4 regions of the Streptomyces avidinii genome follow, and region 1 is predicted to be linked to each of the others. Evidence: riboswitches for the same ligand, from Rfam matches in the RefSeq annotation. Region 1 holds a riboswitch; each other region holds the start of a gene.

Region 1 (3,186 bases):
CCACCGGCAGCAGCGCCCGGTGCCCGGCGCCGACGACCATGCGGGCGGCGTGCGGAACCATCAGCCCGACGAAGCCGATCGCCCCGCTGTAGGCGACGAGCACGCCGATGACGAGTGAGGTGAGGACGAAGGCGGCGGCGCGGAAGCGCCCGGTGTCCAGGCCGAGGGTACGAGCTCCCTCCTCTCCGGCCAGCAGCAGGTCGAGCGGCCGGGCGAGGGCGAGGAGCAGTCCGGTGCCGAGGAGCAGCGCGAGGGCGGGCAGGGTCAGTTCGTCCCAGCGGGCCCCGCCGAGGCCGCCGAGGGTCCAGAAGAGGACGGAGCGGATCTGGTCGGGGTGCGCGGAGAGCACGAGGACGAGGCTGGTGAGGGCGGACAGGATGTACTGCACGGCGACGCCGGCGAGGGTGAGCCGTCCGGTGGTCATGGTTCCGCCGCGCCGGGCCATCGCGTAGACGGCGACGAGCGCGGCCATGGACCCGGCGAAGGCGGCGAGCGGCAGGCCCATGCCGAACGCGAAGGCCCCCGTACCGAAGACGATCACGAGGACGGCGCCGGCCGAGGCCCCGGAGGACGCGCCGAGCAGGAAGGGGTCGGCGAGCTCGTTGCGTACGAGGGCCTGCAGCACGGTGCCCGCGACCGCGAGCCCGGCGCCGACGACGGCCCCGAGGAGGACGCGCGGCAGCCGGACGTCCCAGATGATGGCGGCGAAGGCGCCGGTGCGCCGCTCCCCCGACAGGCCGCCGAGGACGATGTCGAACACGCGCTCGGGGGCGATCCGGACCGCCCCCAGCGCGAGGCCGGCCACCGCGGAGACGACGAGCGCGGCGGCCAGGACGAGGAGGACTGCGACGGTGCGCAGCCTCACGGGGCGGTGGGGTGGAGCTGCGCGCCGAGGGACTCGACGGCGTCGGCGACGCGCACGCCGAGGACGGCCGAGGAGAGCGGCAGCACCACGAAGCGCCGGTTCTTGACGGCGGGAACCTCGGCGAGGGCCGGGTCGTTCAGCAGTCGCTGCTTCTTGGCCTCGACGGTGGTGCCGCCGTAGTCGTAGATGAGGACGACCTCGGGCCGGCGCTCGATGACCTGCTCCCACGACACGTCGCCGAAGGTGTCCTTGAGGTCGGCGAAGACGTTCGTGCCGCCGGAGAGCGAGACGATCTCGTTGCCGATGCCGTTGCCGCCGGAGGTCGCGGCGGAGGCCTCGCCGGAGTCGTAGACGAAGACGGACGGCCGGGGCCGGTCCTTGACCCGGGCGGTCACGGCGTCGATGCGGCGCTGCTCCTCCTCGACGAGCTTCGCGCCGCGCTCGGGCACCCCGAAGGTGCGGGCCACCTCGGTGATCTCGGTCTTCAGCTGGTCGAGGCCGACTTTGCCCTCGGTGCAGTACTCCACGTTGAGCCGGGAGTTGATGCCGGAGGTGGCGAGTCCCTCGCGGTCGCGGCCCTGTCCCTTGTCGAAGGCGCTGGCGTACCCGCCGTAGACGAAGTCGGGGTCGGCGCCGAGCAGGATCTCCTTGGAGGGGTACTCCTTGGCCAGCACCTTGATCTTGTCGTAGGCGGGCCGGTACACCGGGAGCACCGCGTCGTCGAGGTAGGCGGACCCGGCGATCCGGTCGCCCAGCCCGAGGGCGAGCAGCAGCTCGGTGGCGTGCTGGTTCATGGTGACCGCGCGCTGCGGCGGGGCCTGGTAGGTGCTGCTCACACCGCAGTTGGTGAGGGTGTACGGAAACCCGGGCGCGGCGGCGGGGTTCCCCGCGGCCCTGTCCTCCCCCACCCCGGGGGAACCGGCGCACGCGGCCAGGGGTATCAGGAGTGCGACGGGTATGAGCGCGCGCAGGGCGGCGGCGCGGGAACGCGACAGCATGACGAGGCCTCTCCGGGGGATCCGCGTCCCCTGGTACGTGAAACTGCGAGGGAGGCGGTGCGTCAGTGTCTGACTCCCGGTCTCCCTCGCGGGAAGGACCGGTCACAGTGGCGGGACCGCACCGGAATCGCACCGGTTTCCTGTCCTGCACCGCCTGGGTAACGCGCCCAGTCTGCCAGAAGCCACCAGGCCACCGGGTCCGGGTGGTCCGGTGGTGGACGCAGCGAAGCCCGGACGGGAGAAGTCGCCCGTCCGGGCTTCATGGGTATGGCTGCTGACACGTTGCAGGGGCGGCAGGACTCGAACCTGCGACCATCGGTTTTGGAGACCGGTGCTCTGGCCAACTGAGCTACGCCCCTTCGGTGGATCAACCATGGCACGGCCGGCTCCGGAGCTCCACTGATTAACTGTCACCGCCGGAACCGCGCGGCGAGACGGAAACCTGCTGGTCACCGGTCGAGCCCATCGGGGATGCTGCACGCATGGTGGGACGAGACTCCGCGATCCGGATCGTCGAAGAAGAACTGGACCGCGACTACCGGAGGGAACTGGCGATCGGGCTGGACCCGATACGTACGGCCATCGTGCAGGCACGGCGGCACGAGCTGGTGTGGATCGTCTCCTGGACCTCCGAGGAGTACATCCGCACCCGGAAACCGAGTTCCGCACTGGTCGGAAACGGACCGTACCTGGTTGACCGGGTCGACGGCGGTCTGCACCAGATCAGCGTCGTCTCGGCTCTGACCGGGGTGTGGGAGCGGGACTACCGAGTCCGTATCAGAGGCGAGACCGAACGGACTGCGGTGGACGATCTCCACGACGAGGTCGGGGCGGTGACGTCCGCCGGCGGAAGGCTCTGCGCCTTGCGCATGCTGCGCCGGAAACTACCTGTGCTGACCCCCGCCCAGGCCATCGAGTACGTGACGGCCCTGACGGAGGGCGACGCTCCGGCGCACCTCGTGGAGGTCGCCGTCCGAGAGCTTGTCCCGCCGACCGAACGCTTCGTGCATACGATCCGCGCGCCTGGGAACCAGCGAGCCCACTGAGTCCGGTACAGATCGAGAACGCCCCCTTCCCCGCCGACGAGGCGTGATGCGAGGTGTGAAGGTGGTGATCGTCTCGGGGTTGGGCAGGGGCCAATGGTTGGGGACGTCGAGGTGGATCTGATCCGGCTGGCCGACGGGGCGGGCCCGACAACGCGGCGAGGTGCGGTGCCGGGCACCGCGGGCCCGGCAGGATCCGGAAGAGACGGCCTGGCCGCCGGCCGGGGAGTCCGGTGGCCGCGGTGGCAACGGGATCCGCGTCGAGGTCGACCGCCGGTTC
Region 2 (3,186 bases), 2.6 Mb from region 1:
GGAATCGACGCCGACAAGGTGCTGGCGCCGGCCAAGAACATGGACGACATGCACACCGTGGTCACCAATGCCACGGTCGACGGCGTGCTGTGCGCCTTCTTCGCCGTCCTGATCATCGTGGTCCTCGCGGACGCGGCCCGGACCTGCCTGAAGGCCGTCCGCAACCCGGAGTCGGCGACCCTCTCCGAGGTCCCGTGGACCGAGTCGAAGATCGTCGCCCCGGCCGGTCTGATCGCCACCGCGGACGAGCGGGCGGAGCTCGCCGCGGCGGGCCCGGACGCGGGCGGCGGACACGTCAAGGAGCCGGTGGCGTGAGCACCGTACGGAGCGCGCTGGCCAGGGCCCGGTTCTACGTACGGGAGTTCTCGGGCGAGGCCGCGTACGACCGGTACGTGGCCCACGCCCGCTCCCACGACCCGGACGCGGAGGTCCTCACCCGCCGCGCCTTCGAACGCGCCCGTACGGACGCGCGCGAGGCGGACCCCCGCGAGGGCTTCCGCTGCTGCTGAGCCGCCCCGCGCGCCGAAGGCCCCGCCGGTTGCTTCCGGCGGGGCCTTCGCGCTGTTCAGCCGTCTCCGGCGACGGCGCCGCCCGCCGGCACCCGTCCTGCACACTCGACCGCATGGACATGGTGATCAGAACGGTGGTGCCCGCCGACTACGCGGAGCTGGGCGAGATCACGGCGCAGGCCTACCTCGCCGACGGGCATCTGGACTTCAACGAGGACGACGCATACCTACACGTGCTGCGCGACGTGGCCGGCCGGGCGGCCTCGGCCGAGGTGCTCGTCGCCGAGCGGGACGGGCGGGTGCTGGGCGGGGTGACCTTCGCCGCGCCCGGCAGCCCGCTCGCCGACATCGCCGCCCCCGACGAGGCGGAGTTCCGGATGCTCGCGGTGGCCCACGCGGCGCGCGGCCAGGGCGCCGGCGAGGCTCTGGTGCGGGCGTGCATCGAACGGGCGCGGGCCGTCGAGGGGGTCACGGGCATCGTGCTCTCCACCCAGCGCAGCATGGCCGGCGCCCACCGGATCTACACGCGCCTGGGCTTCGTACGCACGCCGGAGCGGGACTGGGCGCCGATCGAAGGCCTGACACTCCTCACGTATCGGCTCAAGCTGTAGCCACGCCGACACTACATGTGGGGGTTGCCGCATCGGGCCGCCCCCACATGTATGCTCATGCCTGCTGTCGCCGCAGGGGAATCCGGTGAGAATCCGGAACTGTCCCGCAACGGTATGAAGTGTCCGGCATCCGGACACCAAGTCCGATGACCTGCCGTCAGCGCGCCCGGCTCGACCGAACCGGGTGCCGACACGTCCGGGCCTCGCGGTTGGGCCGGTGGACGCCATGCGGGGTACGCGTTCCTGTCGCGCCCGCATGCGCCCGCTCGCGCCCCGCTCCGCCGATGACCGGGCCGAGCGAGGGAGAGCTCCCGCCGTGACCATCGCGCCTTCCGCACCGCGCGCCGAGTCCACTTCTGGCGACAACACCGAGGGCCCGGGGGCCACGCTGCTGCGTACCCTCACCGAACTGACGGCGGACCTCCCCGACACCGACCCCGGCCGGGTCGCGGCCTCCGCCCTGCGCGGCCGCAGCTCCGCCGCCGACGATGCCGAACTGCGCGGGCTGGCCACGGAGGCCGCCGCCGGTCTGATCTCCGAGGACCCGGCCTACTCCCGGCTCGCCGCCCGCCTGCTGACGCTGGCCGTCCGGGACGAGGCCGCGGGCCAGGGCTCCACCTCCTTCTCGGCCTCCGTCGAGGTCGGCCACCGCGAGGGCCTCATCGCCGACCGCACGGCCGAGTTCGTGCGCACCCACGCGAGCCGCCTGGACTCGCTCGTCGAGCTCACCCTCGCCGAGGGCGCCGACGACCGCTTCGGCTTCTTCGGTCTGCGCACCCTGCACAGCCGCTACCTGCTGCGCCACCCGATCACCCGTCAGGTCATCGAGACCCCGCAGTACTTCATGCTGCGCGTGGCCTGCGGCCTCGCGGCGGACGACAGCGTGCAGGCCGTGGAGGAAGTGGCCTCGCTGTACCGGCTGATGAGCCGCCTGGACTACCTGCCGTCCTCCCCCACGCTCTTCAACTCCGGCACCCGGCACCCGCAGATGTCCTCCTGCTACCTGCTGGACTCCCCGCTGGACGAGCTCGACTCGATCTACGACCGCTACCACCAGGTGGCCCGGCTCTCCAAGCACGCCGGCGGCATCGGCCTGTCGTACTCCCGCATCCGCGCCCGCGGTTCGCTGATCCGCGGCACCAACGGCCACTCCAACGGCATCGTGCCGTTCCTGAAGACCCTCGACGCCTCCGTCGCCGCCGTGAACCAGGGCGGCCGCCGCAAGGGCGCCGCCGCCGTCTACCTGGAGACCTGGCACGCGGACATCGAGGAGTTCCTGGAGCTCCGCGACAACACCGGTGAGGACCAGCGCCGTACGCACAACCTGAACCTCGCCCACTGGGTGCCGGACGAGTTCATGCGCCGCGTGAACGCCGACGCCGAGTGGTCGCTGTTCTCCCCGGCCGACGTGCCCGAGCTGGTCGACCTGTGGGGCGACGACTTCGACGCCGCCTACCGCAAGGCCGAGGCGGACGGCCTGGCCCGCAAGACCATGCCCGCCCGCGACCTGTACGGCCGGATGATGCGCACCCTCGCGCAGACCGGCCAGGGCTGGATGACCTTCAAGGACGCTTCCAACCGCACGGCGAACCAGACCGCCGAGCCGGGCACCGTCGTGCACTCCTCGAACCTGTGCACCGAGATCATCGAGGTCACCAACGACGGCGAGACCGCCGTCTGCAACCTCGGCTCGGTCAACCTGGGTGCCTTCGTCGTGGACGGCGAGATCGACTGGGAGCGGATCGACGAGACCGTCCGTACCGCCGTCACCTTCCTCGACCGCGTGGTGGACATCAACTTCTACCCGACCGAGCAGGCCGGCCGCTCCAACGCCCGCTGGCGCCCGGTGGGCCTGGGCGCGATGGGCCTCCAGGACGTCTTCTTCAAGCTGAAGCTGCCCTTCGACTCCCCCGAGGCGAAGGCCCTGTCCACCAAGCTCTCCGAGCGCATCATGCTGGCCGCCTACGAGGCCTCGTGCGACCTCGCCGAGCGCAGCGGCCCGCTGCCGGCCTGGGAGCAGACCCGCACCGCCCGCGGTGTCCTGCACCCGGACCACTACGACGTCG
Region 3 (3,186 bases), 450 kb from region 1:
TTCGTCCCGTACCAGGTCGCCGACCGCGCACAGTGACGCGATCGACGACGCGCCCGACGACGTGCCCGATGACACGGTTCACCGCGGGCTCCTCTCCTCATCCGAGGCGAAGGGCTTCCGCCGTCGTCACCGCCTCGCCGGCCCGGACCCCGTGCAGGACGTGGGCCAGGACCTCCGCGCCGCGCACGACGCGGGGGCCCGGCCGGTTGAAGTAGGCGGGTCCGTCCAGCACCCACACCTCACCGGACCGCACCGCCGGCAGGTCCTCCCACCCGGGCAGGGACGTCAGCAGTTCCCGCTCGCGCAGGGTGCGTTCCGGGGCGAACCCGCACGGCATGACCAGGAGCACGTCCGGGCGGGCGGCCCGGACCGCCTCCCAGTCCATCGGCCGGGTGTGCTCGCCCGGGGCGGCGATCAGCGCCTCTCCGCCCGCGCACGTGATCTGCTCCGGCACCCAGTGCCCGGCCGGCCAGAGCGGATCCAGCCATTCGATCGCCACCACACGGGGCCGCGGCCGCCCCGCGGTGAGGGTCCGTACGGTATCCAGCCGTGCGGCGAGCGCCTCCCGGCGGGCAAGCGCGTGATCCCGTACGCCGAGCAGCTCGCCCACCGTGACCAGGCAGTCCAGTACGTCGCCCAGGGTGCGCGGCTCCAGGCTGAGCACGCGGGGCCCGCCGTCCAGGACGCGCACCGCCCGGCTGACTCCCTCGTAGGAGACGGCGCAGACGTCGCACAGGTCCTGGGTCAGGACCACTTCGGGGGCCAGGGCGCCGAGGGCGTCGGTGTCGAGGGTGTAGAGCGAGGAGCCGCTGTGCGCGGCGCCGCCGACCGCGTCGGAGATCTCCCGGCTGCTCAGGGTGTCCGTTGAGAACTCGGCGGAGGTCACCACGGGCACGCCGGCCACGTGCTCCGGGGGCCAGTCGCACTCGTGCGTACGGCCCACCAGGTCGGCGGCCAGGCCGAGCTCGGCCACGATGTCGGTGGCCGCGGGCAGCAGCGAAACGATGCGCATTCCTTGACTGTAGGCCCTGGTCCGGGGGCTTTTCACACGTCCGCGCCGCGGCCGGGGGTGGACTTACTAGGACGTCCAACTATATCTTCGTGGCAAGCCCGCGGTGCAGGGAAGCCGGTGTGAATCCGGCGCGGTCCCGCCACTGTGACCGGGAAGTGTGCTCTTCAGCAGTACAGGCCACTGACGGAATCCATCCGTCGGGAAGGCCGGAGAGCGCGCGATGATCCGGGAGTCAGGATACCGGCCGTGGGATGTTCCGTGTTGTCCACGAGGATGGAGCAGACACGCATGGCACCGGTACGTGACCACGGCCCAGGTGATCCGGCGGAGTACCCGAACGGCGAGGCCCTGTCCCCGCGTTCGTGACTCGACGAGGGCGCCCCGGCCCTCCCCTGTCCCGCGGCCCCAGCCCGCGGTGCGCACCCCGATCGGTGCCGCACCGCCCCTGCGCCGCGCCTTCCTCGGATCTCACCTGACGAGAGCAGGCTTCGATGGTCCGCGAACTCACCCACTTCATCGGCGGAAAGCACACCACCGGCACGTCCGGGCTCTTCACCGACGTGTACGACCCCAACACCGGTACGGTCCAGGCCCGGGTCCCCCTGGCGGGCCGTGCCGACACCGAGGCGGCGATCGCCGACGCCGAGGAGGCCCAGCAGGAATGGGGCCGGTGGAACCCGCAGCGGCGCGCCCGCGTCATGCTGCGCTTCCTCCGGCTCGTCGAGGGCGAACGCGACGCGCTGGCCCGGCTGTTGTCCTCCGAGCACGGCAAGACCATCGCCGACGCGCACGGCGATCTGCAACGCGGCCTGGAGGTAGTGGAGTTCGCCGCCGGTGTCCCGCACCTGCTGAAGGGCGAGTTCACCGACAACGCGGGCACCGGGATCGACGTGCACTCGCTGCGCTCACCGCTGGGCGTGGTCGCCGGGATCACCCCTTTCAACTTCCCCGCGATGATCCCCCTTTGGCAGGCCGCACCCGCACTGGCCTGCGGCAACTCCTTCGTCCTGAAGCCCTCCGAGCGCGACCCGTCCGTACCGCTGCGCCTCGCCGAACTGTTCCTGGAGGCGGGCCTGCCGCCGGGTGTGCTCAACGTGGTCAACGGCGGCAAGGAGGCCGTCGACACCCTCCTCGAGGACCCGCGCGTGCCGGCCATCGGCTTCGTCGGATCCACCCCGGTCGCCGCGCACATCTACGCCACCGCAGCCGCCCACGGCAAGCGCGCCCAGTGCTTCGGCGGCGCCAAGAACCACATGATCGTGATGCCCGACGCCGACCTCGACCAGGCCGTGGAGGCGCTCATCGGCGCCGGCTACGGCTCGGCGGGCGAGCGCTGCATGGCCATTGCCGTCGCCGTCCCCGTCGGTGAGGAGACCGCGAACGCCCTGGTGGCCAAATTGACCGAGCGGATCGCCACCCTTCGCGTGGGGCGCTCCGACGACCCCGAGGCCGACTTCGGGCCGCTGGTCAGCCGGGACGCGCTCGACCGCGTGAACCGCTATGTCGGCATCGGAGCCACCGAGGGCGCCGAACTCGTCGTCGACGGACGCGGGTTCACCCTGCCCGGGCACGAGAACGGCTACTTCGCCGGAGCCACCCTCTTCGACCGGGTGACCCCGCAGATGCGGATCTACCGGGAGGAGATCTTCGGCCCGGTGCTGTCCGTCGTCAGGGCCGCCGACTACGAGGAGGCCCTGCGGCTGCCCACCGAGCACCCGTACGGCAACGGTGCGGCCGTCTTCACCCGTGACGGGGACACCGCGCGCGACTTCACCCGCCGGGTGGGTGCCGGCATGGTCGGCGTCAACGTGCCGATCCCCGTGCCCGTCGCCTACCACACCTTCGGCGGCTGGAAGCGGTCCGGCTTCGGGGACCTGAACCAGCACGGCCCCGACTCCATCCGCTTCTGCACCCGCACCAAGACCGTCACCTCGCGCTGGCCCTCCGGGGCCAAGGAGGGCGCGAGCTTCACCATCCCGACGATGGGATGAGCGCCGTGACCACCCTCACCGAGGACCAGCTCGCCCTCGCCGAGGTCACCCTCGACTTCGCCCAGGAACACCTCGCACCGCACGCGGTCGCCTGGGACCGGGACAAGCACTTCCCGGTCGACGTGATCCGGCGGGCCGCCGCCCTCGGCCTCGGCGGGGTCTACGTGCGCGAGGAGCACGGAG
Region 4 (3,186 bases), 440 kb from region 1:
TGATGGCGGAGCCGGCGCGGGAGGCGAGGTCGGCGCGGTTGGCGGCGAGTTCGGCGGTGATGGCGTCCGTGCCCTGGGCGAGGCCGCGGGCGAGGGTGGTGATCTCGGTGGTCTTCTGGCGGGCGAAGGCGAGCCAGCGGCGGATCTGCGGATCGATGTCGCGTTCGGCGTTGGCGTCCAGCGGGACGTGCAGGAGGGAGCAGGACGCGGCGACGTCCACCCGGTCGGCGAGGCCCAGGAGGGTGCCGAGGGTGGTCAGGGACCTCTGGTAGTCGTTGATCCAGATGTTGCGGCCGTTGACCACACCTGCGACGAGCCGCTTGCCGGGCAGGCCGCCGACGGCGGCGAGGTCGGCGAGGTTCGCGGCGGCGCCCTCGGTGAAGTCCAGCGCGAGGCCCTCGACGGGCGCGGCGGCGAGCACCTGGAGGGCGTCGCCGAGCCGGTCGAAGTAGGAGGCGACGAGCAGCTTGGGCCGGTCGGTCGGTGCGCCGAGCTCCCGGTAGGCGCGGGCGGCGGCGTTCAGGTCGGCCGGGGTACGGTCCTGGACCAGGGCGGGCTCGTCCAGCTGCACCCACTCGGCGCCGGCGGCGTGCAGGTCCGCCAGGACCTGGGCGTAGACGGGCAGCAGCCGGTCGAGCAGGGTCAGGGGCTGGAAGTCGGCGGCCACGCCCGGGGCGGGCTTGGCCAGCAGCAGGTAGGTGACGGGGCCGACCAGGACCGGGCGGGCCGTGTGGCCCAGCGCGAGCGCTTGTGTCAGCTCGGCGACCTGCTTGGTGGAGTCGGCGGTGAAGACGGTGTCCGGGCCGAGTTCGGGGACGAGGTAGTGGTAGTTGGTGTCGAACCACTTCGTCATCTCCAGCGGGGCGACGTCCTGGGTGCCCCGGGCCATCGCGAAGAAGCCGTCGAGCGCGTCCGCCTCGACGGCCGCGCGGTGCCGCTCGGGAACGGCGCCGACCATGACACTGGTGTCCAGGACGTGGTCGTAGTACGAGAAGTCACCGGTCGGCACCTCGGTGATGCCGGCGTCGGCCAGCTGCTGCCAGTTCGAACGGCGGAGGTCGGCGGCGGTCTGCCGGAGGGCGTCGGCGGTGACGCGGCCCTTCCAGTAGCCCTCGATGGCCTTCTTCAGTTCGCGGTTCTGTCCCTGGCGGGCGTAGCCGTAAACGGTGGCTCGTGCTGCCGCGGTCGCGGGCTTCGCTGTCACGGAACTCTCCTTCGCGAGATGTGTCCTGAACATCCCGCGGACGGGACGCGGACGCGAAGGGAACGACAGAACGGGCGGCCCACGTCGCGGAAGATGCCGCACGTGCCGCTCGTTGTGTACGCCGACCCGCCCACGAGGTCACCGGAATGGCCGCATGCGAACGGTCGCGTGCGGGCAACGGGCAGGTCTTCGGACTCGCGGGCACGCCTGCCGGTCTCCCGGCGGGCACCTACTGGCCGTCGCTTCCCAGGACCGTTGTCCGGTCCCAGTGCGTATGACGGCGGTCGTTCCCGCTCACCGCTGCGGGGCAGTCCCGGATTCCCACCGGGTTCCCTCTTACGACGCATCCCGCCTGGCGGACGGGGCGAACCAGCTGCGGAAACCACCCTAGGCGGACTCGCCGGAGCGTGACTAAAGCCGTCCACATGCCGGACCGCGAAAATGAGACAGCCCAGCCGTACCGCTCGGCCGGCAAAGCGGCCGGGCGGTACGGCAGTTCGCCGCGGAGTCGTTGCCGCGGGCGAGCACGAGCCGGTCCGACAGCGCCTCCAGCCGGTCGGCGTCCGGGGCGTAGGACATGAAGGCGGCACGATCCGCCCGACGGAGCAAGGGAGGTCGGCCATCGTCCGCCCGGCGCGTGCCGCGGCCTGCGGCGGAAGCTCGACCGGTGCCTGCGGCCCGGCGGCGTCGCCGGTCGCCCGTGCGGCCGGACGTGACGCGCGTCCGGCCGCACGGTCTCGTGCCGGGCGGGTCAGACGATGTCCTCGGCGATCTCCGCCTGTTCGCGGGCGTTGCCGTAGGCCGACGGGGTGCCGTACGAGCGGCGGGCGACGTACCACCAGACGCTGGCCAGGACCAGGACCACCGCCAGGGCGATCACGGCGTAGTTCATGGAGTCGATGGTGACCGGGGACTTCTGGGGCAGGCAGAAGAGGACGGTGACGAGCGCCACCCAGACGACGGCGATCCAGCCGATCGGCTTGCTCCAGCGGCCCAGGCTCCAGGGGCCGGGCTCGAAGCGGTTGCCGGCGCGCAGGCGAAGGTAGATCGGGATGGCGTAGGCCGGGGTGATGCCGATGACGTTGATGGCGGTCACGGCCCCGTAGGCGGTGGCGGAGTACAGCGACGGCAGGGCCAGTACGCCCGCTACGGCGACCGCGAGCCAGACGGCCGGTACCGGCGTCTGGGTCCGGCTGCTGACCTTGCGCCACAGCGCGGAGCCGGGCAGTGCGTTGTCACGGCTGAACGCGAAGACCATCCGGCTCGCGGCGGCGACCTCGGCGTTGCCGCAGAAGAGCTGCGCGACGATGACGACGAGGAGCAGGGCGGTGGCGCCGCCCGAGCCCAGCGCGTCGATGAAGATCTGGGCGGGCGGGACGCCGGTGGCGCTGCCCTGGACGGCCGCGTAGTCCTGGATGGCGAAGGTGAGGCCGGCGAGCAGGGCGAAACCGGCTATCCAGGAGACCCAGATGGCCCGGACGATGCCCTTGGCGGCGGAGACGGACGCGTTGGAGGTCTCCTCCGAGAGGTGCGCGGAGGCGTCGTAGCCGGAGAAGGTGTACTGGGCGAGCAGCAGGCCGACCGCCGCCACGTAGAACGGGTTGGCCCAGCCGGTGTCGTTGACGAACTCGGTGAAGACGAACGAGGCCGACTGGTGGTTGTCGGGTACGAAGGCCAGGGCGCCGACGATCACGGCGACACCGCCCAGGTGCCACCAGACGCTGATGGAGTTGAGCACGCTGACGAGGCGGACGCCGAAGAGGTTGAGCGCGGCGTGCAGCAGCAGGATGCACAGGAAGATCAGGAAGGTCGAGCCGGGGGTGGGCACGAACCCGAAGCGCAGGTTGAGGAAGGCGCCGGTGAACAGGGCCGCGCCGTAGTCGATCCCGGCGATGGCGCCGAGCAGGCCGAGCAGGTTGAGCCAGCCCGTGTACCAGCCCCAGCGGCGTCCGCCGAGCCGGTCGGCCATGTAGTAGAGCGCC

What was found. A riboswitch is a leader RNA that binds a small molecule or an ion and turns the genes downstream of it on or off. The one in region 1 is predicted to bind cobalamin.
Region 2: another riboswitch for cobalamin. It lies ahead of OG373_RS14385 (ribonucleoside-diphosphate reductase subunit alpha); the one in region 1 lies ahead of OG373_RS03325 (ABC transporter substrate-binding protein).
Region 3: another riboswitch for cobalamin. It lies ahead of OG373_RS05305 (CoA-acylating methylmalonate-semialdehyde dehydrogenase); the one in region 1 lies ahead of OG373_RS03325 (ABC transporter substrate-binding protein).
Region 4: another riboswitch for cobalamin. It lies ahead of metE (5-methyltetrahydropteroyltriglutamate--homocysteine S-methyltransferase); the one in region 1 lies ahead of OG373_RS03325 (ABC transporter substrate-binding protein).

What each region holds. Positions count from the first base shown of each region.
Region 1 is NZ_CP108863.1:709,494-712,679, forward strand. It holds gene OG373_RS03320 (FecCD family ABC transporter permease) at 1-865, opposite strand, end outside; gene OG373_RS03325 (ABC transporter substrate-binding protein) at 862-1,860, opposite strand; cobalamin riboswitch at 1,906-2,045, opposite strand; tRNA gene OG373_RS03330 (tRNA-Trp) at 2,149-2,222, opposite strand; gene OG373_RS03335 (YrhB domain-containing protein) at 2,346-2,909, shown strand; gene OG373_RS03340 (DUF5959 family protein) at 3,070-3,186, shown strand, end outside.
Region 2 is NZ_CP108863.1:3,324,978-3,328,163, forward strand. It holds gene OG373_RS14370 (carbon starvation CstA family protein) at 1-315, shown strand, start outside; gene OG373_RS14375 (CstA-like transporter-associated (seleno)protein) at 312-509, shown strand; gene OG373_RS14380 (GNAT family N-acetyltransferase) at 623-1,120, shown strand; cobalamin riboswitch at 1,165-1,294, shown strand; gene OG373_RS14385 (ribonucleoside-diphosphate reductase subunit alpha) at 1,437-3,186, shown strand, end outside.
Region 3 is NZ_CP108863.1:1,159,187-1,162,372, reverse strand. It holds gene OG373_RS05315 (short-chain fatty acyl-CoA regulator family protein) at 1-36, shown strand, start outside; gene OG373_RS05310 (cobalamin-binding protein) at 98-1,012, opposite strand; cobalamin riboswitch at 1,086-1,276, shown strand; gene OG373_RS05305 (CoA-acylating methylmalonate-semialdehyde dehydrogenase) at 1,504-3,003, shown strand; partial or broken gene OG373_RS05300 (acyl-CoA dehydrogenase family protein) at 3,000-3,186, shown strand, end outside.
Region 4 is NZ_CP108863.1:1,150,018-1,153,203, reverse strand. It holds gene metE (5-methyltetrahydropteroyltriglutamate--homocysteine S-methyltransferase) at 1-1,204, opposite strand, end outside; cobalamin riboswitch at 1,367-1,593, opposite strand; gene OG373_RS05270 (amino acid permease) at 1,956-3,186, opposite strand, start outside.